DNA from 2 places in the Paenibacillus sp. NPDC058071 genome. Region 2 is predicted to be linked to the other one. Evidence: riboswitches for the same ligand, from Rfam matches in the RefSeq annotation. Region 2 holds a riboswitch; the other holds the start of a gene.
What was found. Region 2 has a riboswitch for FMN ahead of ribD (bifunctional diaminohydroxyphosphoribosylaminopyrimidine deaminase/5-amino-6-(5-phosphoribosylamino)uracil reductase RibD). Riboswitches for the same ligand answer to the same signal wherever they lie in the genome.

Region 1: linked by a shared signal. The riboswitch ahead of ACFVTB_RS26355 (EamA family transporter) and the one ahead of ribD (bifunctional diaminohydroxyphosphoribosylaminopyrimidine deaminase/5-amino-6-(5-phosphoribosylamino)uracil reductase RibD) in region 2 are both predicted to bind FMN.

Annotation. Positions count from the first base shown of each region.
Region 1 is NZ_JBHVSK010000025.1:35,294-50,337, reverse strand. Features, by position in the region: gene ACFVTB_RS26390 (acetyltransferase) at 1-459, shown strand, start outside; gene ACFVTB_RS26385 (DegT/DnrJ/EryC1/StrS family aminotransferase) at 502-1,620, shown strand; gene ACFVTB_RS26380 (ATP-binding cassette domain-containing protein) at 1,766-4,225, opposite strand; gene ACFVTB_RS26375 (TioE family transcriptional regulator) at 4,451-5,176, shown strand; gene gmd (GDP-mannose 4,6-dehydratase) at 5,221-6,333, opposite strand; gene ACFVTB_RS26365 (Crp/Fnr family transcriptional regulator) at 6,591-7,109, shown strand; gene hmpA (NO-inducible flavohemoprotein) at 7,076-8,290, opposite strand; gene ACFVTB_RS26355 (EamA family transporter) at 8,426-9,373, opposite strand; FMN riboswitch at 9,505-9,654, opposite strand; gene ACFVTB_RS26350 (hypothetical protein) at 9,790-9,936, shown strand; gene ACFVTB_RS26345 (IMP dehydrogenase) at 10,041-11,540, opposite strand; gene ACFVTB_RS26340 (DUF554 domain-containing protein) at 11,928-12,611, opposite strand; gene ACFVTB_RS26335 (response regulator) at 12,890-13,603, shown strand; gene ACFVTB_RS26330 (sensor histidine kinase) at 13,581-15,044, shown strand, end outside.
Region 2 is NZ_JBHVSK010000007.1:133,684-148,727, reverse strand. Features, by position in the region: gene ACFVTB_RS13960 (D-alanyl-D-alanine carboxypeptidase family protein) at 1-1,145, opposite strand, end outside; gene ytfJ (GerW family sporulation protein) at 1,280-1,735, opposite strand; gene ACFVTB_RS13950 (hypothetical protein) at 2,015-2,596, opposite strand; gene ACFVTB_RS13945 (DUF2953 domain-containing protein) at 2,683-3,372, opposite strand; gene scpB (SMC-Scp complex subunit ScpB) at 3,461-4,099, opposite strand; gene ACFVTB_RS13935 (segregation and condensation protein A) at 4,068-4,847, opposite strand; gene ribH (6,7-dimethyl-8-ribityllumazine synthase) at 4,880-5,350, opposite strand; gene ACFVTB_RS13925 (bifunctional 3,4-dihydroxy-2-butanone-4-phosphate synthase/GTP cyclohydrolase II) at 5,399-6,667, opposite strand; gene ribE (riboflavin synthase) at 6,701-7,387, opposite strand; gene ribD (bifunctional diaminohydroxyphosphoribosylaminopyrimidine deaminase/5-amino-6-(5-phosphoribosylamino)uracil reductase RibD) at 7,400-8,506, opposite strand; FMN riboswitch at 8,677-8,886, opposite strand; gene ACFVTB_RS13910 (peptidylprolyl isomerase) at 8,918-9,349, opposite strand; gene lysA (diaminopimelate decarboxylase) at 9,404-10,735, opposite strand; gene ACFVTB_RS13900 (spore germination protein) at 10,874-12,562, opposite strand; gene ACFVTB_RS13895 (stage V sporulation protein AB) at 12,594-13,031, opposite strand; gene ACFVTB_RS13890 (stage V sporulation protein AA) at 13,015-13,665, opposite strand; gene sigF (RNA polymerase sporulation sigma factor SigF) at 13,776-14,531, opposite strand; gene spoIIAB (anti-sigma F factor) at 14,551-14,979, opposite strand; gene spoIIAA (anti-sigma F factor antagonist) at 15,003-15,044, opposite strand, start outside.

The DNA.
Region 1 (15,044 bases), on a different contig from region 2:
CAAGGCGTTCACCACGCCTTTATTGCGATCGGCAACAACGCGCGGCGCATGCAGCTTGCCAAGAAAGCCGAAGCGATCGGCTTCGAGCTCGTTAATGCCGTCAGCCCGCACGCTTACGTTTCCCCGAGCGCCTCACTCGGACGGGGCGTCGCGATCATGGCCGGCGCCATTGTCCAGCCAGCAGCGACAATCGGCTCTTATTCGATTATTAATACGGGGGCGACAGTCGATCATGATACGACGATCGGAGAAGCCGCGCACATTGCGCCCGGCTGTGCTTTGTCAGGCAGCGTTTTCGTCGGCGAAAGAAGCTTCCTCGGCACCGGAGCGAAGGTGATCGACGGCATGCGGATCGGCTCCGATTGCATGATTGGAGCGGGCGCGGTCATCATCCGCCACATTCCGGACCGGGCGCTCGCCGTCGGCGTCCCGGCGATCATCAAACGCATTCAAGCTTAAAGCAAGCAGCAACAAGCGCATTACGGAGGGAGAAGGTTTGGTATGGAAGGCAAATTTTATCCCGTTGCCGTACCTGTCTTGAACGGCAACGAGAAAAAATATGTAATGGATTGCATCGATTCGACGTGGATCTCCTCCACCGGCAAATATATTACCGCTTTCGAGGAAGCGTTCGCGGCTTACTGCGGCACGCGGTATGCCATCTCTTGCAGCAACGGAACGACCGCGCTTCATCTGGCGCTTCTGGCTCACGGCGTCGGCCCCGGCGACGAGGTGATCGTCCCGACGCTGACCTTCATCGCGACGGCGAACGCAGTCGTCTACTGCGGCGCGAAGCCGGTGTTCGCGGATTGCGAGCCCGATACGTGGAATTTGAGCCCCGCACATGTTGAGTCTTTGATTACTCCGCGAACGAAAGGCATTGTCCCCGTTCACCTGTACGGCCATCCGGCCGATATGGAGACTATTAACGAGATTGCCCGGAAACACGCTTTGTTCGTCATAGAAGACGCCGCCGAAGCGCTTGGAGCCGAGTATAGAGGCAAAAAAACGGGTTCGCTCGCTCATTGCGCAACATTCAGTCTGTTCGGCAACAAAATTATTACGACCGGCGAAGGCGGCATGATTACGACCGACGACGAAGAGCTTGCCCAAACGCTGCGCACGCTGCGCGGCCAAGGCATCGATCCGATTAAAAAATATTGGTTTCCGGTCATCGGCTACAATTACCGGATGACGAACATGCAGGCAGCTGTCGGCTGCGCGCAACTGGAGAACATAGATTGGCATATCGGCGAACGCATTCGGGTCGCCTCCCATTATCGCGAGCATTTGCAAGGGATCGACGGCATCGGGCTGCCGGTGCAGCGAGACTTTGCCAAAAATGTGTACTGGATGTTCAGCGTCATTCTGGAGGACGCGAACGAAGCGGCGCGCGACCGGATGATGGCGCTGCTCAAGGAAGACGGCATCGAAACGCGCCCCTTCTTCTACCCGATGCATATTTTGCCGCCATACTTGGAAGGCCGGGAATACGGCGACTATCCCGTCGCAAACCGCATCGCCGCCCAAGGCTTCAATGTTCCGACTTACGGCGGGCTGTCCGAGGCCGACATTGCGTATATCGCCTCCAAAATCAAAGAGCGTCTTCAAGACCTCTGACGCCTGCCGCACGGCAACGCAGCAGCGAAGACGCAAAACAAGAAGCTCCTGCTCCCTCAACTCAAGGGGACAGGAGCTTCTTCTCGTTCACATTGTTGTTCACACGGGCCGGATCGCTTTCTTTAGTCGCGCGAACGAACGTCGTCTATCCGTGAGACAGCTCCAAAAACTGTCCGGTCACCGAGTCTTTCGAACTCGCAAGCTCGAACGGGGTGCCGCACGCGATGATCTCGCCACCGGCGGTTCCGCCGCCCGGCCCCATATCAATGCAATAATCGGAAGCGCCGATCAGATCGGTGTTGTGCTCCACCATAACGACGGTGTGACCGGCATCGACTAGTTTGTTCAACAGGACGAGCAAATTGCGTACATCCTGCGTATGCAAGCCGGTCGACGGCTCGTCCAGCAAATACAGTGTATGCCCGGCGGCGGGTTTGCTCAGCTCCCTCGCCAGCTTCAGCCGCTGTCCCTCTCCGCCGGACAGCGTCGTCACCGATTGGCCCCATTGCAAGTAGCCGAGGCCGACCTCGCACAGCAGTCCAAGCAGCCGGGCCATTTTTTTGTGCTTGCTGAACAGCGTCAGGCTCTCCTCAATGCCGAGTTCGAGCACATCCGATATCGAATAGCCTTCATATTTGACGGCCAACACCTCCGGCTTAAAGCGCTTGCCCCGGCATTCGGGACAAACGACCTGCAGATGAGACAGAAAATGCATGTCAACCGACACTTGTCCCAGCCCCTCGCAGCGGTCGCACCGGCCGCCCGCCGTATTGAAGGAAAAGCTGTTTTCCTTCAAACTCGCCGCTTTCGCAGCTGGAAGCGACGCGTACAATTTACGGAGAAGCGTATATAAATCAATGTAGGTCGAGACGCTGGAGCGCTGCATGCGCGATAACGGCGATTGATCAACCGTAATGATGCTGTCGACGTTCTCCATCCCTTCAATCGAGTGGCAGCCTCTAACGCTGTTCTTCGCGCTTCCCGTCGCCGCTGCGGCAAGCAAATCGAACACAAGCGTCGACTTGCCGGAGCCGGATACACCGGACACCGAAACCAGACAGCCCAACGGGAATGAAGCGGTCACCCGTCTCAAGTTGTGAAGTTCAGCTCCCTTAACCGTAATCCTATAGCCATTGCCATTCCGAAGCGTGGATTGCATGCCTGCCGGCTCGCTCATATAATATCCGGTCACCGATCGCGGCTGGCTCCGCAGCTCCTCCAGCGTTCCTTGGCCGACGATTTCTCCGCCGAAGCGGCCGGCCCCCGGGCCGACGTCGATTACGTGATCGGCTTGCGCGATTACCGTCTTATCATGCTCGATAACAAGCACCGTATTGCCGAGGTCGCGCAGCTGCTTCATCACTTGTACGAGGCCGTCGGTATCCTTCGGATGAAGACCCGACGTCGGTTCGTCCAGTAAGTAGAGCACGCCGGTCAGCCCAGATCCGAGAATAGTGGCCAAGCGCAGCCTCTGCGCCTCTCCGCCGGAGAGAGTCACGGCGTTGCGGTCCAGCGATAAATATCCGAGACCAACATTGACGATCCGTGTCACTTTCGTGCGCAAATCATGCAGCACCGTTTCCAACAGCTCGTCGCCGTCCCGGCGGTATCGATCAGCGACGCGATTTATCCATTGCTCCAACTCCTCGAGCGACAGGATAGAAAGCTGCGGCAGCGTTGCGCCTTCAACCGTCGTCAAGCGGCTTTCCTTCTTCAGCCGCTCGCCTCCGCAGTCGGAACAGGACTGAGACAGAAAGTAGCCTGCCTCGCCAGACTGGCCTTCCTTCTCCCGGTAACGCCGCCACATCCCGCTCAGCACCCCTTCGAATTTCCCTTTGCTTACCGTTTTTGGCGGCGGAATCTCCGGAAAGTGGCGCGAGAACGCTTCGCTTTCCACCCCGTGCAGCAGCAAATCCCATTGCGCTTCATTATAGTCCTTGAGCGCCTGCCGATCGTCAAACGGGATTCCGTAATGCTTGCCAGCCTGCTCCAAAATAGCGGCTTGATAGTCGATTAACATGCCGTTCCAGAAACGAACGGCACCTTCTCTGACGCTTTTCTCCCTATCGAATACGGCATGTTTGTCGATCTCGACGACCGTTCCGAGTCCGCTGCAGGTCCGGCAAGCGCCGTTCGGCGTGTTGAAGGAGAAATCGGATTGGGTCAGCCTTTTATTGAAATGCCCGCAAGCCGGACAATCGACCGTCTCGTTGTCGTCCGCATTAGCCTCTGGAACGGCGTGATCGCATCGCTCGCAGCGGCGCTGCCCTTTTTTCTGAAAAACAAGCCGCAAATAGGTATACATATCGGTAACCGTGCCGACCGTGGAACGCGGATTGCGGTTGGTGACGTGCTGGCCGACGGCGATGGATGGCGACAGTCCCTCGATGGAATCGACCTTCGGCTTCTCGATCGCCTCCGCCGATTGACCGCTCGACTCCATATACTGCCGCTGGCACTCCCTTTGTAAAATATCCATCGCCAGCGTCGATTTGCCGGAGCCGGACGGGCCGGTAACGACAACAAGCTTGCCCTTCGGAATATCAAGCGAAACCCGCTTCAAATTATTTTCCCTGGCGCCTCGTATTCGAATAAAATCAATCATAGAAAGCCTCCTTCATTTTAGTTGATCCATTTGATTATGGTACCTGTACGCGTACTGTAATGCTTATCATACAACATTCATGCAAGTGATAAGGTTTATGTATTTTTAATCTTTATTTACCTATGATAAGGTTAGCGTTGGACTTTATAGTCTTGGATGAAAGTTGCCTAAGCTCGCACGGTTTTGATATAGTGATTTTACTTATTACGGGAGAGGCTGACACTGTTGCGCTACTATAAACCGATCGAAATCGCGAAGAAACTTCATATCAGCACAAGCGCGCTGCGGCATTACGAGTCTTGGGGAGTCGTTCCCGCTCCGGAGCGTGCATACAATGGCTATCGGCTGTACACGTCCGTTCATTTGGCCTATTTCCGCTGCTTGAGGGCGATGTTTCCCGGCTTCGGCATCGCGTTTGCCTGCAAAGTGCTCGTTCATATTCAACATGGCCGGATTGATGATGCATTCTGGCTGGTCAACAAAGAACAAGCGGATTTGCAGCATGAAAAAACGGTTGCGTCCGAAACACTCAAGCTGCTGCAGGACCCCGAGCTTCCAGTCGTTCCGAACAAACGGCTGAAGCCGCGCATGTCAATCGGCGAAGCCGCCAAATTAACCGATGTGCTGCCGTCGGCGATCCGCCATTGGGAGAAGGAAGGACTGCTTGCGCCCGAGCGCGATCCTGATAACGGCTACCGTTTTTTTACTCCCATGCATATACGGCAAATACTGCTCATCCGTACGCTGCGCCGAACGGTTTATTACTTGGACAATATGAAAGAGATCGTGCAGGCCGCCCAGCATTATCAATTAGAAAAGGCAAAAAAACTTGCGGAGGACGCTCTCGTTACAATAAATGTCCGCAACCGCAACCAGTTATCCGGCATTCATCAATTGGTCGAGCTTTGCAAAGAAGTCGGCCTGCTCGACGACGAGCCGTCTGCACCATAACGAAAAGACCGCATCGCCTTATATTTCGGCGATACGGCCTTTTCTCATTCGACGTCAAGACTCGCTTCAAAGCCGAGCTTGCGCAGCTCTACAATTTTCCTCGTTTCCTCCAGATCGGATGCCACCATCTCCCGCACAAGCTCCGCCAAGCCGGTCGCAGGCTCCCAGCCCAGCTTTGTCCTCGCCTTTGTCGGGTCGCCAAGCAGCAAGTCTACCTCGGATGGACGGTAAAATCTGCGGTCTACCTCAACCACTTTTCGTCCCGGTCCCACTTCGGATCTGTCGCTTGCGGTTACATAACCGTATTCACGTTCCCCTTCGTCTGCAAAGTCCACTTGGATGCCAGCCTCGGCAAACGCCATACGGACAAATTCCCGCACCTCCGTCGTCTGTCCGGTCGCAATAACGTAATCCTCCGCTTCGTCCTGCTGCAGGATACGCCACATCGCGTCCACATAATCGCGCGCATGGCCCCAATCCCGCTTAGCCGACAAATTGCCTAATGGCAGCGTGTCCTGCAGCCCGTTGGCGATACGGGCAACTGCGCGCGTAATTTTCCGCGTTACGAACGTTTCGCCTCGCACCGGACTCTCATGGTTAAATAAAATGCCGTTGCACGCATATATGCCGTACGCTTCCCGATAATTGACTGTGATCCAATAGCCATACAGCTTCGCCACCGCATAAGGGCTGCGCGGATAAAACGGCGTCGTTTCGCTTTGCGGCACCGCTTGCACCAAGCCGTAAAGCTCCGACGTCGAAGCCTGGTACAGCCTCGTCTTGCCGGACAAGCCAAGCAGGCGTACCGCTTCCAGCAGCCGCAGCGTGCCGATGCCGTCCGCATTCGCCGTATACTCCGGCGTATCGAAGCTGACGTGAACGTGGCTCATCGCAGCCAGGTTGTAAATCTCGTCCGGCTGTATCGCTTGCACCAACCGGATTAAATTCGTCGAATCGGTCAAGTCACCGTAGTGGAGCGTCAATCTTTGCTGTCCGCCGGTATTAGCCCGCTCGACCAATCGATCGATTCTGCCGGTATTCGCCAGCGAGCTGCGTCGTCTCAGCCCGTGTACGGTATATCCTTTATCCAGCAGCAGTTCGGCCAGATACATGCCGTCTTGGCCTGTAATTCCTGTAATGAAGGCGACCTTGCTCATGGTTCCCTCCGATGCTCTTTGTTGGTTAGCCTGCACCAAGCCAGCCGATGAACGGCAATGCCCGGGACTTGGCCCTGCCTTCCTTTATGTTATGAATCTAGCGGAGAGCCTGCTGTGGATAAACAACCATTTTGCTTGACCCCGACGTGGTATAATAAGCGAGTCACATCAGCCTATTTCCGTTCATAATTGCTGTTTACAAAAAAAGACCGCCATGCAGACGCAGGCAGCCAAGTTCATTTAAGGAGATTCATGAAATGATACTGCATAAAGGAGAGACGCTGTTCCGTCAAGGAGAATCAGGCTCGCTCTTTCGGCTAAACAGCGGTTTGCTTAAAATCATCCGCGTACATCAGGACGGCAGCCCTCTACTCGTTAACATCATTACACCTGGCGAGACAATCCCTCATCACTCCTTGATCAGCCCGTCGCCCTATTACGGGACGGCCATCGCTTTGATAACAAGCGACGTCGACATGATTCCTGCCGCAGACTGGTATAGCCAACTGAAGCAGGAGGACGCTTACCGCCAAATTGCGCTTCTGCTGCAAGATAAGCTTCGCATGATGCAGGCGAGAATCGATCAACTAACCGAGCTTTCGCCCGCCGATCGACTGGTTAAAACACAGCTTTGGTTCAAACGTTACATCGGCTCAGACGAATTGACGGATATATTGACTCAGGATGAGATTGGACAATTTGTCGGCTTGCGCCGCGAGACGGTCAATCGGCTGCTGCGCGCTCAAAGAGCGGCGGATGGACCAAAAAATTCATAATGCAAATCGTCTTCCGCTGCTCCGCCGGCAAGCAAAGCTTCTTTTACTGTTTTCATAAATGGAAGCGGGCCGCAGAAATAGAAGCTTGCGTCGCGAGTCGGAATGACGCTTAGCAGCCACGGATGATCGAGATAGCCTTCCTTCTGGAATTGTCCTGCCTTACGGTCTTCGGCAGTCGGATTGCCATAGACCCAGTACGCCGTCAGCTGCGGATGGCGGGCGGCTAATGCTTCAACCTCGGTTCGAAGCGCATGCGTTTCTCCGTTATTCGTCGCATGGATAAAGACGGCTGGACGATCAGGCGTAAGCTCCGCCGAGGCTTGCAGCATGCTGACCATCGGCGTTAATCCGACGCCGCCGCTTATGAAGACGGCCGGACGACGATCATTTCGTTCGAGCGTAAATGCGCCCGCAGGCGCCGAGACGAGCAACTCGTCTCCTTCTTGCACTTGTTCGTGCAAATAGACCGACACTTTGCCCGCAGGCCGACCGCCTTGCGCATCTTCCTTTTTAACGGAAATGCGGTATTGTGTTTTACCTGGTCCATCCGATAAGCTGTACTGGCGAATATGTCCGTAGCGCTCACCAGGAATATTGAATTTCAAACTGATATATTGCCCCGGCTCAAAGTTTGCCAGCGCTTTGCCGTCCTTTGGCTCCAAATAGAAGGAGGTAATGACGCTGCTTTCCTTCACTTTCCGCCTCACGACAAAAGGTCTAAATTCCGCCCAGCCTCCGGCTTGCTCCGCTGCTTTCTCATACATCTCAGCCTCGACGCCAATAAAGACGTCGGCGATAACGCCATACGCTTCGCCCCAAGCCTGCAGGATCGAATCAGTCGCTGCTTCGCCCAATACATCCTTGATCGCCTTTAGCAAATATTGGCCAACAATCGGATAGTGTTCCGCTTTAACGCCCAAGCTGCGGTGCTTATGTGCAATTTGTTTGACGACCGGCAAAATCGCCTCCAGCCGATCGATATGCTGGGCTGCGGCAAGCACAGTATTCGCTAGAGCGGTTTGCTGCCGTCCCTGCTTTTGATTAGCATGGTTGAATATATGAAGCAACTCCGGATAATCGGCGAACATCGTCTCGTAGAATACTTTGGTGATGGTCGTACCGTGCGCCTCGAGAACCGGAACGGTCGATTTTATAACAGCTATTGTTTGTTCGTTTAGCATTGCGATTCGCCTCTCTTGTCTATGGAATACATCAAGTATACCTAGAGCGAGGCGAACGCTATTGTGATTGGAATCACACTAAAAGGGAATGAATTGTGACGAAACGGCTCTTTCTAGCCGCCGTCCGAGCGAACATCAAAGCCGGTCCTGCTGGCGCGATATCGTGAACAGCGTCGTCCAAATGAGCAGGAAGCCAAGCAGCTGCGCTCCAGTTACGATCGAGCCAAACGCCAGCCAGTTCAACAGTACGCCGACCATCGGAAAGCTGAGTTCGGCGAGTGTCGCATAAGACGCTTTTATTTTACTCAGTCCTTTGTAATATAAAAGCAAGCTGAGCAGCCCCGGCAGCAGCGCCTGCAGCAGCAGATTGATCAGAACGGCAAACTGCGCTCCGGTCCCCTCCGGCAATTGCCAGACGGCGCCTTCGGAAGCGGTAATAACGAGCAGCAGCGGCAGCGCCAGCACAAAGCGGAGCGAAGTGACCGTTTCGTACTTCATCGAGCCGAGCAGATAGCGGCCCATGACGGTCGAGCCGCCCCATAGCAGCGCCGCACCGAGCGACAACAGGCTGCCCAGTTGCATTAAATCATCGACATGACTGAACGGAAACGAGAAGCCAAAGGTCAGCAAGTACGTGCCCGCCAATGCCAGCAGCAACAACGAGCCAATACGACGAGGCAGCAATTCCTTCAGCATGACTCTGGCCAGGACGATGGCGAACAGCGGCTGCAGCTTTTGCAGCAGAAGCACCGCGTTTGGATTGCCGTTCGATAAAGCGACCGTAAACAAAATGGTCGCCAGCGCAGATCCTCCCCACGAGACGAACAGCAGCGCGCCAACCTGGCGAAGTCCGACGCTCCGCAGCTCAGCGCGGTTTTTCCACAATACCGGCGCTGCGGCCATAAATAAAATGACATGCTCCAGCAATACAATTTGCGTAGACGTCAGCGAATCGAGCAAAATAATGCGGAATACGGGATCGACGCCCCATAGAGCCGCTCCCAATACGACGAGCCAAAAAGCCATTTTTCCAGAATTGGACGACCGCAGAGCGGATGAAACAGACGAAACGGATGATTGCATAACAGTTTTCCCCTTTTGTTGAAACAGGACCGGCGATGAGATGCAAAAACCCCGATCCGCATCATAATCGCGAATCGGGGCTGGCCAAATAAACATGCGAGAACAGAGCTAACGCCCCTGCATGCCAATCGGTTGATCTTCTACCATCCGGACTATAACCGTCGGCCTTGGAATTGCACCAAGTCAGTCTCCTTGCCGTTGACGGCTCAGAGAGTCGCGGGCTGCGCTCCGAGAAGAGCTTCACCGCCGGTCAGGAATTTCACCCTGCCCCGAAGATCCATATTTCGTTTTAGAATAGTAATGATTTGTAAAGCATAGTATCACAGTCGGAAATAAGAAAGCAACCTTTATTTTATAAAGCCCTTTCATCATGGGCCTTTTTCTGTAAACTAATGTCAGGAAGGAAGTGATCCTTTTTGAAAGAGTTTATCGGCTATTGCGCTTTATGCAAGAAACCGCTGTATTGCCTCGATGGCTTTCTGGACGGGATCGTACGCGACGACAAGTCAGCCATATGCTTCGTTTGCGCCTCGAATGGCAGCGAGCTGGCAGACAAAGAATAGTCATACGGATGCCGTCTTTCATAAAACGATTTATGAAAAGCCCGGAAGCTTGTCCAAGCAAGCTTCCGGGCTCCATAACGATAGCATATCGTCTCGAACAGGTATTATTCGCCCGACAAGCCGTTATCTTTCATAATAACGTCATGTGCGCCGCCTTCGACAAGGCTGGTCGCAGAAACGAGTGTAATTCTTGCGTTTTGCTGCATATCGGCGATCGAAATGGAACCGCAGTTGCACATCGTCGATTTGATTTTATGAATTGTCTTGTCGAGGTTCTCTTTCAACGTGCCTGCGTACGGCACGTACGAGTCGACGCCTTCCTCGAAGATAAGTCCTTGCTTGCCGCCCGTGTCATACCGCTGCCAGTTGCGGGCACGGTTCGAGCCTTCGCCCCAGAACTCCTTCACGAAGTTGTTGCCTACCTTCAGCTTCTTCGTTGGGCTCTCGTCAAACCGAGCGAAATAACGGCCCATCATGACGAAATCGGCGCCCATCGCCAAAGCAAGCGTAATGTGGTAGTCGTGGACAATGCCGCCGTCGGAACAAATCGGCACATAAATGCCCGTCTCTTTATAATATTGCTCGCGGGCTTCATTCACTTCAATTAATGACGATGCTTGGCCGCGACCGATACCCTTCTGTTCGCGGGTAATACAGATCGAACCGCCGCCGATGCCGACCTTCACAAAGTCTGCCCCGGCGTTGACCAGATACAGGAAGCCCTCGCGGTCAACAACGTTGCCGGCGCCGATTTTCACATCGAAGTTTTCCTTCACATACTTAACCGTTTCAGCCTGCCACTCGCTGTATCCGTCCGAGGAATCGATGACAAGAATGTCAACGCCCGCTTCAACGAGAGCAGGTACGCGTTCCATATAATCCTTCGTATTGATGCCGGCTCCGACGATATAACGTTTGTTGCCGTCCAGCAATCCTTGTGGATTTTCCTTATCCGCATCATAGTCTTTACGGAAAACAAGATGCTGCAAGCATTGATTCTCATCGACGATTGGCAAACAGTTGAGCTTTTTCTCCCAGATCAAATCGTTTGCCTCAGGAAGCGTAATGCCCGAATTTCCATAGATAAGCGAAGTGAAAGGCGTCATGAACTCGTTAATCGGCTTGCTCAGCGAATCGCGGCTCAGCCGGTAATCACGGCTGGTGACGATTCCGAGCAGTTTGCCGCTGGATGTACCGTCTTCTGTAATCGCAACGGTCGAATGTCCGTTCTCTTCTTTGAGCTTAAGCACATCGGCCAGCGTTTGGTTCGGCTTCAAGTTGGAACGGCTAACGACAAAGCCCGCTTTGTATTCTTTTACTTTGCGTACCATTGCGGCCTGATCCTCGACCGACTGGGAACCGAAAATAAAAGAAATACCGCCACATCTGGCCAGCGCCGTCGCCATATTATGGTCGGATACGGACTGCATAACCGCGGATGAGAACGGTATATTCAGAGAAATGGCAGGCTCCTCGCCTTTGGCGAACTTCGTGATCGGCGTTTTCAGCGTTACGTTTTGAGGCGTACACTCTTTCGTCGTCAAGTTCGGGATGAGCAGAAACTCGCTGAATGTTCGGGATGGTTCCAAGTAATACTGTGCCAATGCTCTCAGCTCCTCAATGTGATTTTGTATTGCGGCGGAAAAAGAATGCGTGGACCGGCGCCCACACAAACGATGTTTAAATTCTCAATAATATAGCAGAATGTTTTTTGTTGTGTCAAGGCTTATTCGTTCTCAGCGGACAGCCGCGATTGGCGAAAGCGTTTACCTTCCATTATATAAGTAAGATTCCCTCCCGTTAAGCAAAATTAAAGGCTGTCTTAAAAGCCATTTTTCGGTTTTTACAGCCATGCTTCGAGTTGAGTTTGTGAAAAAAACATCCCGCTTCACTTTAAACTGTGAAACGAGATGTTTTTTGCTCAAAACCGAAATCAGTACATGACTTGAACTGAGGGGAAGCACTGATTATATGTTTGATCCGTTTTTTTTCTATATCCCGAACAAATTTCTGGCCGTCAAATAGACGACGGGAACGAGCAACGCCGGAACAAGGTTGATCGTCCGGAACTTTTTGATGCCAAGAATGCTAAGTCCCGAGCTCAGGATGAGCACACCGCCGATAATCGATATTTCCGTCAGCAAATCAGACGTAATATAAGCTGCCACAGCGCCGGCCGAATAATAAAAGAACGCTTGCCAGCACAGCAGTACAACTGCCGATAGCGCAATGCCGAAGCCGAAGGATGCGGCGAGTACAATCGAGGTGACCAAATCGAGAATCGCATTCGTGAACACATACGTTTGATTGCCATTTAGCGCGCTCTCGATCGGCCCTACGATGGACATCGTGCCGATGCAAAACAGCAGCACGGCGGTTGACAGCCCCTCCGCCAAATTGCCTTTGGAGAACCTTTCGATGATCTGCTTGAAGCGGCGCTCCATATCGAGCTTCTCCCCGATTAAACCGCCGAGCGCCATACTTACTATAAATAAAACCGGATGCTGGCTTTCAGGCATATGCTTCGATACGGCATAAATGCCGAGACCAATGACCGCGAGCCCCATCCCTTGCATTAATATTTCTTCATACCGTTCCTTCATTCCCCGCTTGAAAATACTGCCGATCAAACTGCCGATGACAATAAAGACTGCATTCAAGATCGTTGCTGTCACGTTACCCCGTTCCTCTCTTTACGTTGCCTTTCTCTCCTGTCTACTATAAATGGAAGCCGCTTTACCGGCAACCGCCTTCCCTGAAAAATCGGCTTCTTCTAGCCTATAGTTTTAAGCGAAGGTGAATGGACGATTTAATCGAATCATGAATTTATGTAATGTATTCTTACATTGATATTGCCATTATTACGTTTTCACCCTAATATAAAGGATATATCGTCCGTGATCATTACACGAAACTACCATACGAATAAGTTAAAGCAGATGAGGTGAGCAGCATGTCAGGAGAATTGATATTAACCGTTGACGATGAATCCCGCATCAGCGAACTGGTTGGCATGTACCTGGAGAAGGACGGCTTCCGCCACCGCATGGCGACAAACGGCAAGCAGGCGCTTGAAATCGCGGAAAGCGATCCGCCCGCCCTAATCGTGCTCGATGTGCTCCTTCCCGATATGGAGGGCTATGAGCTGTGCGCCCGGCTTCGCCAGCAAACGGATATTCCGATCGTCTTCCTCACTTGCAAAGATTCCGAGATCGATAAAGTCGTCGGCCTTACGGTAGGGGCGGACGATTACGTGAGCAAGCCCTTTAGCCCGGTGGAGCTCGTTGCCCGCATTAAAGCCCAGCTTCGCCGCAACCGTATCGTCCATCGGCGTGAGGCGGCCGCTGCTCCCCCCGTCCTTGCATCCCAGCATGTCCGTCTCTCCGTCGCTACCCATGAAGCATTCGTCGACGGCAGCCGTCTCGAATTGTCCGCGAAGGAGTTCCAACTGCTCTCCTACTTTATGCGAAACGCCAGACAGGTGCTGAGCGGCGAGCGGCTGCTCACGAATGTATGGGGTTATGAAAGCACGCTTGATACGAAAACACTTCAAGTCCACATCGGCCATCTGCGCAAAAAAATCGAGCGCGATCCTGCCAATCCCGAGCGCATCGTAACGATACGCGGCTTCGGGTACAAATTCGATGAAGCTGTCCAAACGGTATAAATTCGGCGGCCGGCCGAAGTCGTTTGCCGTTCAGCTGCTTCTGGCCGTGCTGACCGGATCGCTTGTGCCGCTGCTTCTCCTTTCCGTCTTCGCCGGACAGACGGTGCTCAGCCAGCTGCAAAAGTCCGGCGCGATGAGCGTAGCGCGGACCGAAGCCAATTATATCCACATGTACGAAAATAATATTGCGGAACAGGTGCAATCGATCGACTCCGAGCTGCGCAAAGTAGAGAGCGCCGTCCTCGTCGCCAAATCGATGGCTGAAGCGATCTTTTCCGATCCTGCGCCGTATGCAAACCCGCTCTCCTTTGTCTTTGACGGCGAGCGGTCACTCTATTACGACCCTGCTTCCGGCAGCAAAGGCGAAGTGACGATTCGGGTCGATCGAGAAAGCGAACGGCCGACTCCCGAACAAGCCCAGGATTTTGCCATAAGCAAAGCACTGTTCCCCATTTTCCAGTCGGAGACGGCCTACAACCGCAACATCGTATCCATGTACTACATTCATCCGCATTCCGGCTCCTTTCATTACCCGGGCTATGAAGGGCCGCAAGAGCTGACACCCCGGAAAATCAACAAGCTGACGACCTATCCTTTTTATACGGATGCTTTGCAAATTCCGCCTGGCGCGAACCGGGTCGTATGGACGAAGCCTTACTTTGACATTACGCCGAGAGGTTGGATGTTTACGGCCACTACTCCCGTATATGACGAGCAACAACGGTTGAAAGGGATCGTCGCCGCGGACGTAACGATCGACAATTTTTTAGGCAATGTCGTGGACACCAGCTTCGACAATCAAGACGGTTACGCCTTGCTGCTCGATACCGATTACCATTTGATCGCCTCGCAGAAGCACGGCATTTCGCAAATCAATCAGATGAATCTGTCGGCGGTATTTCATACACCCGAAGCGTATCGGACTGACAACTACCGCAGGCTGGAGCTGAACGGCGAAGCCAAAGCGGTCTTCAGCCAGGTCATACCGGCAACCAATTGGACGCTCGGTTACGTGATTTCCGAACAAAAGCTGCTGGAGCCCGTCTATTCCGCGACCAAAGAGCTGAATCAACAGACGGAGAAGACGCTATTCATCCAGCTTGCTCTATTATGCGGCTTGGCTATTGCGCTAAGCATCGGGCTCGCTTTTTATTTGCGTTCGAGAATCGCAAGGCCCGTCAACATGCTAACCGAGGCGTTCTCGCGGATCGGCCGCGGACCGGTCGAGCTTCGGGCGGGAGACACCCGTGTTCTCGAGTTCAACCGGCTTCTCTACTCTTTCAATCGAATGGCAGGCAAAATTAGCGAGCTGCTGGAGGAACAGGCGCAGCTGAACAAGGAACTGGAAAGCAAGGTCCAACTGCGTACGATTGAACTGCGGGAGATGAATTGGGAGCTGGAGGAGCGAATTGGCGATTTGATCCGGCTGGAGCAATGGCGC
Region 2 (15,044 bases):
ATCGAATACAGCAAAGGCACTTTCCCCGTTTGCGCCTTTGTATAGTCAGCCAGAGACTGCTTCGTCATCGGCTGTTTATCCGGCAGCTTCAGCCGCTCGCTTTGAGGCTCGTAAACGGGCAGCGAGGCTACCTTCTCCCCGTTCAAATACCATTCCAGCGCTCCGCGTTCCCCTAATGCAAAACGTGCCGTTTCCCGTCCCTCTACAACGAGCCGAGATGTCAATTCCTCGTCATGCGAAAGCGGATATCGAAGCGATTGTCCTACCACGTAAGGATATCCCGCAACCTCTTGTCCTTTGTTTGCAATTTCCACAAGCGGGTAATTATTGAAGCCCCAGTCGAGCATGGAGCGATGATCAGCCCAGTCGTCGCCGTCATTGATCGTAACGGCAGCCAGCTGCTGTCCGTTTCTCGTCGCGGAGCTGACGAGACAGCGAAAGCTTAATTTTGTATAACCGGTTTTAACCCCATCCGCTCCTTCGTACATCGTCAGCATTTTGTTTTTGTTTTTCCAGGAATACTGCCATTTCTCATGTGGGTTAGGCACTTGCTTCAATTTCGTTTTGACGATGTCGGCGAAAACCGGATTTTTCAAAGCATAGGCTGCAAGCTTGGCCAAATCGTTGGATGACGAATAGTGGCCTTCTTCGTCTAGTCCGTGAGGGTTTTTGAATTGACTGTTACTTAAGCCTAGATAGGCCGCTTTCTCGTTCATCAGTACGACAAAGCCTTCTTCAGAGCCGCCTACATGCTCGGCGATCGCCGTTGCAGCGTCGTTGCCCGAACGAAGCATTAATCCGTAAAGCATATTGAGAAGCGTCATCTCTTCGCCCAGCTCGAGAAAAATCGAAGACCCTTCTTTACGCGCCGCGCGAGTGCTCGTTTTCACGACATCCGACAGATTGCCGTGTTCAATTGCGACGATGGCGGTCATAATTTTAGTTAAGCTGGCGATTCTCAGCCTTTTATCGCCGTCCTCGCTGTAGAGCAAACGGCCCGATTTGACGTCGATCAGCGACGAGGCGTTCGCGTTCGTCTTGAGCGGCTTCGGTTCTGCGCTTGCTTGGGCTGGCGAGCTTGTCCAGGACAGCAGCGCAATGAGCAGCGCCGAAGCCGTCAGCCGGCGCAGCATGCTTGCTTTCATCGGTTTATTGCAGCTCCCTTCGTTGTCACGAATGCTATTGATGGTTCTTCTATATTCTATGCTTGTACGAGGCAATTCAGACGCTTCCTCCGCCGGAAATGAAAAACTGCCCTTGCGGGCAGTTCCCAATAGGGCTAAATAAGAGTTTCGCTTCCATCCGTGATATAGTCGCTGGAATTGGAATTGTTTTTGATCATGGATTGAACCTTGTCGAACACTTGCGGAGCCGAATCGATGATGCGCTCCATCAAATGAGTTTGATTGTCGAGGGGCACGACTTTCACGCCTTGAGTACCGACGACAAGAAAAGCAATCGGCGTAATCGATACGCCGCCGCCGCTGCCGCCGCCAAACGGCGAGGACGACGAACTATGGTTATGCCCGTCCGATGCTGAAGAATAGCTGTCTCCGCCGTCTGTACGAATATCGCTGCCGCCGGCAACAAAACCGAAGCCTACCTTCGATATCGGCATAATGATGCTGCCGTCCGGGGTTTGAACGGGATCACCGACGATCGTATTGACATCGACCATTTCTTTGATGTTTTCCATGGCGGTTTGCATTAAGCCTTGGATAGGATGTTCTGCCATGCCTTACTCCTCCTCTGCGTTATGGATAAGGACTTACCTACGCTTTTGTATTGTGCACTCTACACGGATGAAGTATGTATGGCAACAAGCAACGTGGCACATCATCTTCTGACAAAAGAAAAAGAGTTAAACCAAAGCACGGCTTAACTCTTTTAATTTGCATTTGCATGACTGTAATGAGGGAAAGCGCTGCGGGCCAGGGGTTCTTCCGATCGCCATTATAGCCAAATTCCTCTCCAGAATCCCTCTGCCCCTCGCTACTCCTCAAAACTGAATTCATTACCTTCTGTTAGTTCCGCTATATCTTCGCAGCTGTTCTTTGTTCAGATCCCGAAAGACGATTGCAGGTTTGCTTTTCTCGTAACCAATTTTATCATGCAGAAGCGTGATGAACTCGCCTGTTCCTTTGTAATTGGTTTGCATTCGGACTTTATGATGTGTGCCATGCAGCACGAATCTTGAAGGAAATTTCCATACTGTCATTTTTTGAATGTCAGCGAAATCAATTTCTTTCACTTTAAACATCGTGTGAACTCGAATCGTCGTATCATTCACAATCGCTTTACAGCGAATAAAGATCAATGAAGCAGCCCCGATGAGAAGAGCAGTAATCCATAAAATGCCTACTGGTGTCAAGTCAATGCCCGTCGCTTCCTCACCATAGATCAGGTAAGCAATAGTGCTCGCTATACTCATACCGAATAAGAGGAACGTTCCGCCCCACGCTACCCAAGCCAAGTGAAGGTTTAACTTCAAAACCATTTCACCGTCACTATTCCGTCTGGCCGGCTCCCATACATCTCCCATAATTTTTGTAACCGCTGCTGCTGTTAATTTAGCCTCTAGCCTATGATTTTCCAAGTCCCGTCCTCCGTCTGTTCAATAATCCTACAGATTGATTATCGGAACGTAACTACTAATTATTTACACACCTGTTATGATTTGAGTTAAGCCTTGGATAGGATATTTTGCCATGCCTTCACGCCCCCTTTCCCTTTCTTGGCGCGAGCCAAGAGATGCAGCCCGGCAAAGATCGCATATACGAGACGGATTTGCACGATGCACAAGCACTCGGCGGCAAAGCTAACTTGCTTATAATCGGGTGCGATCGTAAATGCAGGCTCCCGCTTCACATGCACATACTGCGACACCAGACCGAAAAAGGTCGTCAGCAGCGACCAGACGAGCCCCGTCGCCATCGCCGTCCACATCGCATCTCCCGTTCCTATTTTGATTTGCAAGCTTAATTCTTTAAGCTGAATCCGTTTGGCCGTTTGTTTCACCCAATCAGGCAAATGCCTCGTAATTTGAATAATTTGCTTCATTTTGTCCACAAGCTTGGATATTTTATCCCATCCGATATCGTCCTTTTTTTCCGACGAGACATCCATTCCGGCAGTCGATCCCGATACCGTCCCCTGCAGATGCATCAAACCGCCGTAAAATTTAACCGAAGGGATTTGCAAGCTATAGACTAGCAAGCCATACAACGCTTTTAACTCGATTGTAACGTCGTCGTCGCTGCCTGCCTTAAAGGTGTGAAACCGAATCCGTACAGGAGAGAGCAGCGCCAGCACGATCAGCGTCATTCCAACAACAGCAGCCGTCACAAGCCAGCCGTATACATATCCAGGCATCCCGCTTCCTCCGTTTCCATGGGCTGCCTATAGTATAGCCAGCGGCTATGTTTTCCCATTCGCCGTTCGGCATAATAAAAAGCCCGCTTCAAGAAGCAGGCTCTTCGGTAGAATCCGTCTCACGGACTGGAATAAATTCGTCAATCGTCGTTTGTCTTTCGCCAAGTCGTTCGAACAGCATTTGCGTCTGTTCCTCAAGCGCGTCGTCGACATCAACCGTTTTTGGCTCGGGCAACGCCTTGATGCTAGGTAAACCGAAATAATCGAGAAATGATTTCGTTGTGCCGTATAGAATCGGACGGCCGATGGCATCCGCCCGGCCCACCTCTTCAATAAGATCTTTAGAGACAAGCGATTGAATCGCCCTGTCGCTCTTCACGCCGCGGATTTCTTCGATGTCAATCCGTGTAATCGGCTGTTTGTAGGCGACGATCGAAAGCGTTTCAAGCGCCGCTTGCGACAGCTGAGAACGGGTCGGCGTATAAGCCATCCGCTCGAAATAAGCGGCGTGTTCCGGATGCGTCGTCAGCCGATAGGAACCGGCGATTTCCGTTACTTGAACGCCCCGCCCCTCTCTTGCCAAATCGCGGTGCAGCTCGTACACTAAATCGGCGGCCAAATCGCCCTCGATCTCCATAATATCGGCCAGCTGCCGTTTGTTCAGCCCTTCGTCGCCGGCCATAAACAGCAAGCCCTCAATAATCGTCTTCAACTTCGAATAATCCACTTTCCGCCGTTTCTCCTCTCCAATGAATCACGATATCGTCAAACAGCTGATGCTGGAAGCACCTGATGTGCTTCATCTTCATGAGCTCCAGTATCGCAAGAAACGTGACGACGATTTCCTGCTTATCCATGTTCTCGCGAATCAGCTTGGAGAATCGAACGGTTTCGAATTGCCGCAGCACGTGCATGATATCCTGAATCCGGTCTTTGACCGATATTTCGTCCCGTTGAACGGTAGCGACGACATTACGCCTGGCGGCCTTCTTCAACGCTCGCTGGAAAGCCGCAATCAGATCGGAGACATGCAGTCCCTCCAGCGGATTGACGATCTCCTCTTTCATGAAAGGAGTAAGATCGTCTGGCTCCCTGGAATAAACGAGACTGCGTTCCATTTCCTTATCCCGCAGCTGTTCGGCGATTTGCTTGAATTTCCGATACTCGACCAGCTTCTGAATGAGCTCGTCCCGCGGATCCAGCCCATCGTCCGGCCACTCCTCGTACTCATCTTCAAAAACGGGCGGCTTGGGCAGCAGCTGCTTGCTCTTAATCGACAGCAGCGTAGCCGCCATGACGAGAAATTCGCTCGTCACATCCAGCTCCAATTCTTTCATCGCATGCAAGTAATCCATATACTGATCGGTTATTTCGTGGATGGATACTTCATGGATATCGATTTCCGCCTTGTCGATAAGATGCAAAAGCAAATCGAGCGGCCCCTCGAATGATTCAAGCTTGTAAAGCACCGTCACTGCCTATTTCCCCCCGCTGCAAAGTCTATCTCTTAATTATGCAGCAATTTCGTTAAATTTGCCATCTCTATTGCGGAAGTTGCCGCTTCGTAGCCTTTATTTCCTGCTTTTGTGCCCGCCCGCTCAATCGCTTGCTCGATCGAATCGACCGTCAGAACGCCGAAAATCGTCGGCACGCCTGTTTTCAAAGCAATAGCAGCTACGCCTTTAGCCGCTTCATTGCAGACGAAATCGAAATGCGGAGTTGAACCCCGGATGACAGCTCCGAGCGTAATGACGGCGTCGTATTTGCCGCTTTCAGCCATCTTTTGCGCAATAAGCGGAATCTCGAACGCTCCCGGTACCCAAGCAACTTCAACATCGCCGTCCTCTGCCCCGTGACGCTTGAAGGCGTCCAGCGCGCCGCCAAGCAGCTTGCTCGAGATGAATTCGTTAAACCTTCCTACAACAACTCCGAACTTCAAACCTTCTGATACTAAATGACCCTCATATACATGCGGCATTTTTTATTTCCTCCTTTAAATTGGCCGCCATCCGGCGGATAAGTTTGGTTATTGCTGATCCTGGTCTTCAAAACGAAGCAGGTGACCCAACTTCGACTTTTTCGTGCGCAAATAATTCGCGTTGTCGGCGCTTTCTTGCATTTGAATCGGGACGCGCTCGACCACTTCAATTCCATGGCCTTCCAGTCCTTTAATTTTGCGGGGGTTGTTCGTCAACAGGCGCATTTTACGAACGCCCAAATCTTTTAGAATCTGTGCTCCTATTCCATAATCGCGAAGATCGGGTGCGAATCCCAGCTTCAGATTAGCGTCCACTGTATCAAGTCCTTGCTCCTGCAGCGCGTACGCTTTCAGCTTATTGACGAGTCCGATGCCCCGTCCTTCTTGACGCATGTACAGCAAAATGCCGGAGCCTTCCTCGTCGATTTGCTTAAGTGCCGCTTCCAGCTGCGGTCCACAGTCGCATCTATGCGAGTGGAATACATCGCCCGTCAAGCACTCGGAATGAACGCGAACGAGCACCGGTTTCGATGGGTCGATTTCTCCCTTTACAAGCGCGACATGCTCCTTATCGTCCACTTCATTCGTAAAGGCCACGGCGCGAAAGAGACCGAAGTCTGTTGGAAGATTCACATCGACAACCCGCTCTACAAGCTTTTCTTTCTCGTTGCGGTATTGAATCATGCTCTGAATAGTAATTAGCTTCAATTGATGTTTTCGCTTGAATTCCGCCAAATGCGGCAAGCGCGCCATCGTACCGTCTTCGTTAATAATTTCGCAAATGACGCCGGATGGATAAGCATCGCACATGCGGGCCAGATCAATTGCCGCCTCGGTATGTCCAGCGCGCCTCAGAACGCCGCCATCTTTGGCAATGAGTGGAAAAATATGGCCGGGTCTGCGATAATCGGACGATTTCGTCGCACCATCAATCAGCGATTTGACTGTCAGCGAACGCTCATAAGCGGAAATGCCTGTCGTCGTCTCGATATGATCGACCGAAACGGTAAATGCCGTGCCGTGGTTGTCGGTATTTTGCGCAACCATTGGCGGCAATTCCAACTCTTCAGCGCGTTCTTGCGTAATCGGCACGCAGACGAGCCCGCGCGCTTCGGTAATCATAAAGTTAATGACCTCTGGCGTCGCTTTCTCGGAGAGCGCGATCAGATCGCCCTCATTTTCGCGGTCCTCGTCGTCTACGACGATAATTGGCTTTCCTGCTTTCAGATCGGCAAGCGCTTCTTCAACCGAATCGAAGATAGCCAATTGTCCGTCCGAATGTCCTTGCTCTTGTTCTTGCTGTTGATGCTGTTCCATTGCAATCCCTCCTATCTCTCTTCTTTATCTGCTTTATAGAAAACCGTTTTCGCTTAGAAAGGCGGCGGACAAACGCGAGCTCTTGCCGGTCGATGGGGAGCTGCCCTGTCTGCTTGCCGCCCCAGAACGTCCGTAATGCAACAAATGATCGACGTACTTTCCGATTACGTCGCATTCGATATTAACCGTTTCGCCCGGTTTTTTATCGAGCAGCGCCGTCTCGCTTAACGTATGCGGGATGACCGATACGGCAAACCCCGATGCGTCGGTATCGACGACCGTCAAGCTAATGCCGTCGATCGTAACCGAGCCTTTTGGAATGACGTAACGAAGCATCTCGTTATCGGTTAATTGTATGCCGAATACTACTGCGTTTGCGTCTTTGCTGCGGCTTGCGATAACGCCGGTGCCGTCGACATGTCCTTGCACGATATGACCGCCAAAGCGGCCGCCCGCTGCCATCGCCCGTTCCAAGTTAACGGGCTGACCGGGCTTCAACCGATGCAAATTCGACTTCCGGTACGTCTCCGGCATGACATCCGCCTCGAAGTGATGCGGGCCAAATGCGACGACTGTCAAACAAACGCCGTTGACCGAAATGCTGTCGCCTAACGCCACTCCTTCCGTGACGACGGAAGCGCCGACGGTGAGTACGAGCGCCTCTCCTTGCTTAACCGTTTTGCGCAGGACGCCGACTTCCTCAATAAGACCGGTAAACATCGGGCATTCCTCCTATTCGTTGCGATAGGCCGGATAACCGGCAATTACGATATCTTCGCCCGCCGTCTCGACGGTCACTTGCTTCAGCTCAATTGCCTGCGACATTTTCTCAAAGCCTTCGAACGTAAAGGTGCCGGGCGCCTCTGCGCCGCCAATAATTTTAGTCGCCATGTGCAGAACGATCTTGTCAATCAAGCCCGCGGTCAGCATGGCGCCATTTAGCTTGCCGCCGCCTTCGAGCAAGATTGAACCGATCTCCAGCTCGCCGAGCTTTCGTATCGCCTTGTTCAGATCGACCTCATTTCCTTCGCCGCACGTAAGGACCTCCACTCCGGCGGCGGACAACTGCGCAGCCTTTTCCGAATCCGCTGCCGCCGTCGTCAGAACAATCGTTCTAACCGACCGGTCCGTAACGACTCTTGCGCTTAGCGACAGTCGCAGCCGGCTGTCCACAATGATCCGTACCGGATCGATCGCGGGCACTTGCGCTCGCGTCGTCAGCAACGGATCATCGGCAAGAACCGTTCCGATCCCGACCATAATCGCTTCGTGCTGATGGCGGAGCGTGTGCACCTGCTCTCTTGCCGCCGCGCCGGTTACCCATCGGCTATCGCCCGTCTTCGAGGCGATTTTGCCGTCCAGCGTACTGGCCGTCTTCAAGGTGACGAAGGGCAGCTTCGTCGTAATATATTTGTTGAACCTCTCATTCATGCTGCGGGACCGTTCTTCCAGCAAGCCGACTTCTACCTCAATGCCGGCTTCGCGCAAACGGGAAATGCCTCTTCCGGCTACTTGCGGATTCGGGTCGGTCGTCGCCACGACGACTCTCGCCGCTTTCGCGTCGATAATCCGTTCGCAGCATGGCGGCGTCTTCCCAAAGTGGCTGCAAGGCTCCAGCGTCACATAGACAGTTGAGCCTTCCGCCTCGTCTCCCGCCATCTGCAGCGCATGAACTTCGGCGTGTCCGGTTCCCCTTTTCAAATGGGTGCCAATGCCGATAATTCGCCCTTCTTTTACAACAACGCAGCCGACAACCGGATTAATGCCGGTTTGCCCAGCTGCTTTTGCCGCCATATCTAGCGCTAGGCTCATATAATACGAATCGTTAATAACTTCCATAAACGCAAAAACACCCCTATCGGCGTCATAGAGCCAACGGGGCGCAGGTGAATTGGATTCACTTCGGAACAAAAATAAAGCAATTGAAACAGACCTAAACTAGCCTGCCTCACTTTGTGAAAATGAGCACAAGCAAATAAAGGTTCATATCCAACCTTTTTTTCCGAATGTGACTCCTTCTCCCATCCAGACTATACTGTCGGTCCCGGATTCGCACCAGGTCCACCGCTCCGTTCGCCGCCGTGCGCTAGTGCGCTCCAGCCGCGATCAGATCGGGTCACGGACTGACGAACGACGCCGGAGCCCGGGGTTGTCCCCTTGCCTCCGCACGCCGTCCGATCACCGCCGGTTGGGAATTTCACCCTGCCCCGAAGGATCACAACTTACTTTAATATAGTGCCTATCTTATCATTAAACGTCGTAAACTTCAACCTTTTCCATCTTGTCGCGTCCTTGAAACGCGTCAACATGCTCCATGCCTTTGCTCACTTTGCCGAAAACGGTATGTTGACCGTCCAGGTGCGGCTGAGGCTGGTAAGCGATATAGAACTGGCTGCCGCCAGTGTTACGGCCAGCATGCGCCATTGCAAGGCTTCCGCGCTCATGCTTGTTCGGGTTAATCTCGCAGTTGATCGTGTAACCTGGGCCGCCGGTTCCAGAGCCGTTAGGGCATCCGCCTTGCGCGACGAAACCTGGAATGACACGGTGGAACGTCAAGCCGTTGTAAAAGCCCTCGCTTGCGAGCTTTTCAAAGTTTGCAACCGTATTGGGAGCATCTTGGTCGAACAGGTCGATAAGAACCTCTCCGCCGTTAGCGAGCGATATTTTTGCTTGTTTTGCCATGAATGAACATCAACCTTTCTGCATTGAATATCTATACGTTACCAAATTTCGCCCTTACTTCGCAAGCGGAGCTTTGCTAAGGCGTGCAGGGATGACGTCATTGCTCACGATATTTTCCAGCGATTCGCGCTTCACGACAAGATCCGCTTGACCGTCTTTGACGAAAACGACAGCTGGACGGCGAATGCGATTGTAGTTGCTTGCCATCGCGTAGTTGTAAGCGCCTGTGCAGAATACGGCCAGCAGATCGCCGATATTCGCTTTCGGCAGCTCCAGATCGATAATGAGCTTGTCGCCGCTTTCGCAAGCTTTGCCCGCGATCGTTACCGTCTCTTCGTTCGCTTCGTTCGCGCGGTTAGCCAAAATCGCCTCGTAACGCGATTGGTACAGCGCCGGACGCGGATTGTCGGTCATGCCGCCGTCAACTGCGATATATTTGCGCACGCCAGGGATATCCTTCGTTGTGCCGACCGTATAAAGCGTCGTGCCAGCGTCGCCGACCATGCTGCGGCCCGGCTCAACCCAAATTTCAGGCAATGGGAAGTTAGCCGCTGTGAAGTTGGTAATAATAGCGTCGGTAATCGCGCCGACATATTTCGAAACCGGCAGTGGCGTGTCGCCTTCTACATAACGAATGCCGAAGCCGCCGCCGAGATTGATAACCTTGAACGTCAAGCCGAGCTCATCACGGATTTGCACCGCAAATTCCGCTACTTTGTCTACCGCTGCGCGGAAGCCGTCCACTTCGAAAATTTGCGAGCCGATGTGCGAGTGAACGCCCAGAACATCGAGATTAGCGAGCTTAATTGCTTCGGAAATCGCTTGCTTCGCCGCACCGTTCGCCAGGTCGAAACCGAATTTAGAATCTTGTTGGCCAGTCGAAATGTACTCATGCGTATGCGCTTCAACGCCCGGAGTGATGCGAAGCAAAATTTTAACCGTCTGGCCCTTCTCCGCCGCGAGGGCGTTCAACAGGTGCAGCTCGGTGAAATTGTCGACAACGAAGCAGCCGATGCCCGCTTCAAGCGCCGTATTGATTTCTTCCGGCGTCTTATTGTTGCCGTGGAAATGAATGCGCTCTGCCGGGAAGCCGGCTTGCAGCGCCGTATACAGCTCGCCGTCGGATACGACGTCAAGCGACAGTCCTTCTTGCTCGGCAATAACGCACATTGCCATAACGCTGAACGCTTTGCTCGCATAAGCGACCTGGAATTTCAGACCCGACGCTTTGAACGCTTCCACATACTCGGAAGCGCGCTGGCGCACAAGCGCCTCGTCGACAATATAAAGCGGCGTGCCGAATTGTTGCGCGAGCTCAGTCGTGTCGACGCCGCCGATTTCCAGATGCCCTTGGGCATTTACTTTACTAGTTCCATGCAAATACATTTGATATATCCCCTTTTCTCCCTCTATCTGCAGCAGATAGACTATAAATGATTACGATTCGCTCAATATTGACAGTATATCGCAATCTAACGGATAGAGAAATGGATAATTCAACAATTGATTTGCATTATTATCGTATTAATCGGTTCGCGGCATTTTATCGCGCTGCTGTGGACGGAGCAGATTTGGCCTCGTCCGATTCTTAAGAACAGGCTGACGTACGATAATATTCCATACCGCACGCGGATCGAACGGAATAAACGGCCACATGTACGGACGGTTGAAGGAGCGCTGCATGCTGAGCATCATAATGACCGCCGTCGTCGCAATGACGAAGCCCGGCACCCTGAACGCCGCCACGACGATAATCAGCAGCAGACGCACAATTCGGTTCGCCAGTCCAAGCTCATAGCTGGGCGTAGCGAACATGCCAATCGCGGCAATGGCCATATACAAGATGACCTCGTTGATAAAGAAACCGGTTTTGACCGCAATGTCGCCGATCATTATAGCCGCTACCAATGACATGGCCGTCGCCAACGTGCTTGGCGTATGTACCGACGCGAGACGCATGAGATCGACGCCGACCTCTACCATCAAAAATTGCAGGACGAGCGGCAGTTTGCCTGTCTCCTGCGGTCCCAGCACGTTCAAAGCTGCTGGCTTCAATTCCGGGTAAAGCACGAACATGAGCCAAAGCGGCAGCAAAAACAGCGAGGCGAAGATGCCGATAAAACGCACCCATCGCAGGTAGGTGCCGATAAACGGCGTCTGCCGGTTTTCCTCCGCATGCTGGACCAGGTCGAAGAAGGTCGTAGGCAAAATCATAACCGAAGGCGATGTATCGACAAATACGGCTACCGCTCCTTCCAGCAAATGGGCGGACACGACGTCCGGCCTTTCGGAATAGCGGACGAGCGGATACGGATTCCACCCCCGTTGAACGGTTGCTTCCTCCAACTGCTTGTCGGCCAGCGGCAGGCCGTCGACGTGGACCATTTTGATTTTATCCTTAATCGATTCCACCAATTCCTTGTCAGCCAAATCGTCAATATAGGCGACGCAAATGTCGGTTTGCGTCCGCTCGCCAACCTTCAGTAGCTCGTATCTGAGCTGCGGATCGCGCAGCCGTCTGCGAACGAGCGAAATGTTGACCATCAACGTCTCAGTAAAACCGTCCCTGCTGCCTCTTACGACCCGCTCGATTGTCGGCTCGTCCGGTCCACGCGAAGGAAAGTTTTTGGCGTCGATAATGAGCGCTGTCGTCTCTTTGTCGATCAGAAACGCCGTGTCGCCAGAGAGCACGCTCGTCAGCATTTTATTCCATTCCGTAACCGGACTCACTTGCGAGGCCGGCACATAATGGTTGAAAAAATCGTGGAACGCATCCGCTGACAAATCTTCCGCCTGCAAGTAGGTGAGCCGTTTGATAATGTCGGTGAGCAACAAACCCATCGACAGGCCATTCATGAAGAAAAAGGCTGCTCTACGTCCGCCGAATACCATTTCCCGGACGACGACGTCGAAGCTGACGCCGTAGCCAACCTCGTTGCGAAGCCGTTCCAGCACATCGTCCAGCCGGTCCGGTATGCCGGCATCGGCCCCGGAGGCGGAATTTGACGAACTGGAAGACGACTTCCGGTTCCGGTCCTTCGTTTTGCGCGGCGGCTGCCATTCCGTCGTTCCTTCTGGCGGCCAATTCTCCTCAGCCGATGAAAATCCAGTCTCCTCATTTAGCCTCTCTAACGGCACATAGCTTGCCGGCGGAGCCCCTTCGTTGCCTTGCGACTCACCTTGTTCCTTCTCGCGATCCCTCATGCTGTCCATCCTTTCTTCTGCTTGTTGGTTTCGCTGCCCGCTACCACTGGAATACGAGCCAGTCGAACAAGGAGCCCAGCGTCTTGCCGAGCACCATCGCCATCACGAGCGACACCATATATTTTGATAAGTTCATCCGTTTGGCCAAGATAGGCAGCACGTTCATCACCTCGGTTAGAGCAGCGGCAAGCATACCGACGAAAATGCCGTCCAGCAGGCCGATTGCAATAAGCGGGAACTGACCGGGAATGGAAATCTCCCAGTCGAGAAAATCGGCAAACGACCAGTAGACCGATCCGAACGTCACCGCCGTCTCGAACCAAGGCGACTGGCGGTACGCCCTTCCCAGCTGCGCCAGCCTCGGAATGAGGTCGAGCACGATAAGAAGCGCGACCAGTCCGCTGCCGACCGCAAGTCCCCCGGACACGCCCAGCAGCACAATGAACAGATTGCCCGCCCATTCAATCCACATGGCCATCCGCTCCTTCGTTGCGGTCGTTCATCTTGCGCATCTCGTCGGCGATAACGTAGGCGTTCACATTTTCCTGGTACGTATACAGCTCTACTTCGAGCGGATTCGGCTCTTCATTGAACCTTTTGCGGAACAAATGGTTAAAGAACAAAATCATCCCGAGCCCAATGCCGAACGAATACGGAATTTGGAACCAGAGCGGATGCTCTGTTCGTTTGCCCGTAATCAGCTCGACGATTCGAATATGAACCTCCTTCATGCTGACGTCGGTATGGAAGTTCATGATCGCCAAGCCCGCGCCGAAAAATAGAAGCAGCCAGGCTAATAAAAGAACGGCGATTCGCGGCTTGACTGCCTTCTCGGCCACCATCACAAGCACTTGCGGATCGCCGTACGCTTCGACAGTCAAACCGGGCTCAGCCGTCCTAATCTTCTTCACGACTTGCAGCAAATCGATTACGACGCGATTGCCATCCGCTTTCGCATGCTTATAAAGGACGATAGAGCCGAGCCGTTCCTCCTGCTCCTCGCTTGTACCGAGCAGCCTCGCGGCTTGCTGAAGCGTCACTTCTTTGCCGGGCTTAATGTATATTCTTTTTTTCAGACGCAGATAGAAGGCCGACTCTCGCGATGCGTCCATCTGACATCATTCCTAACGTGTGGGATGGGTCATGCTTCCCGTTTAGTATGGTAAAAGGGCGAGGCGGATAGTCATGCATACCAAGGTAATAAACGGAAAAGACCAAATCGCTATTGAGCGATTTGGTCTCGGATGGACTGCAATATTTTTTTCTCGAGGCGGGATACCTGCACTTGTGAAATACCAAGCCTGCTTGCTACCTCGGACTGAGTCTTATCCCGGTAATACCGCAAATAGACGATCAACCGCTCGCGCTCGCTAAGTCCTTCGATCGCTTCGACCAGCGCCAGCTTATCAAACCACTTCTCTTGCGAATCATCGGCAATCTGGTCCATCAGCGTGATCGGGTCGCCGTCGTTCTCGAACACCGTCTCGTGAATGGACGTCGGCGGCTTATTCGCCTCCTGCGCGAATACGACATCCTCCGGCGTAATGCCAAGCCGTTCAGCCACTTCGCTGATCGTAGGAAGCCGGCCAAGCGTCTTGGACAGCTCATCCTTCATCTTCCGCACCTTGTTGGCTGTCTCCTTGAGCGAGCGGCTCACTTTCAGCGTGCCGTCGTCACGCAGGAACCGCTGTATTTCTCCAATAATCATCGGTACCGCGTACGTCGAAAATTTCACATCGTAGGACAGATCGAACTTATCGACCGATTTCAGCAGCCCGATACAGCCGATCTGAAACAGGTCCTCAGGCTCGTATCCGCGGTTAATAAACCGTTGAACGACCGACCACACCAGCCTGATATTGCACTGCACGAGCGTGTCTCTTGCCAAAGTATCGCCGGATTGGCTTAACGCGATGAGGCGTTTCACCTCGGCATCATCTAAGTACGGCTGAGCCGTTTGCTTCAAATCGACATCCATGAGGTTCAACCCCTATGCGCTAGTTGTACAGCGCTTTTTTCGATTCGATTCGTTTCAGCATCTCGACGCGTGTACCCGCGTTAAGCTTACTGACGACCTCGAAACGGTCCATGAAATTTTCCATAATCGTAAAACCCATTCCCGAGCGTTCCATTTCCGGTTTGGACGTATAGAGCGGCTGTCTCGCGAGCTCCAAGTCTTCGATGCCGCGACCGCGGTCGCTTACCGTGATAGAGACGGCGTCGCCTTCGATCCACGCTTCGATCTTCACTTTTCCGGAAGCGTCGCCGTCGTAGCCGTGAATGATCGCATTCGTTACCGCTTCGGATACTGCCGTTTTCAAATCATTCAGCTCATCCAGCGTCGGATCCAGCTGGGAAACGAAAGCCGCGATCGCCACCCGGGCGAAGCTTTCATTCTCCGAGCGGGCGCTGAATTCGAGCGTCATTTCGTTCTTTTCGTTCCGTCCGTTCACGATACCACCTCCAAACTTAATAACGCGGACCGCTCATT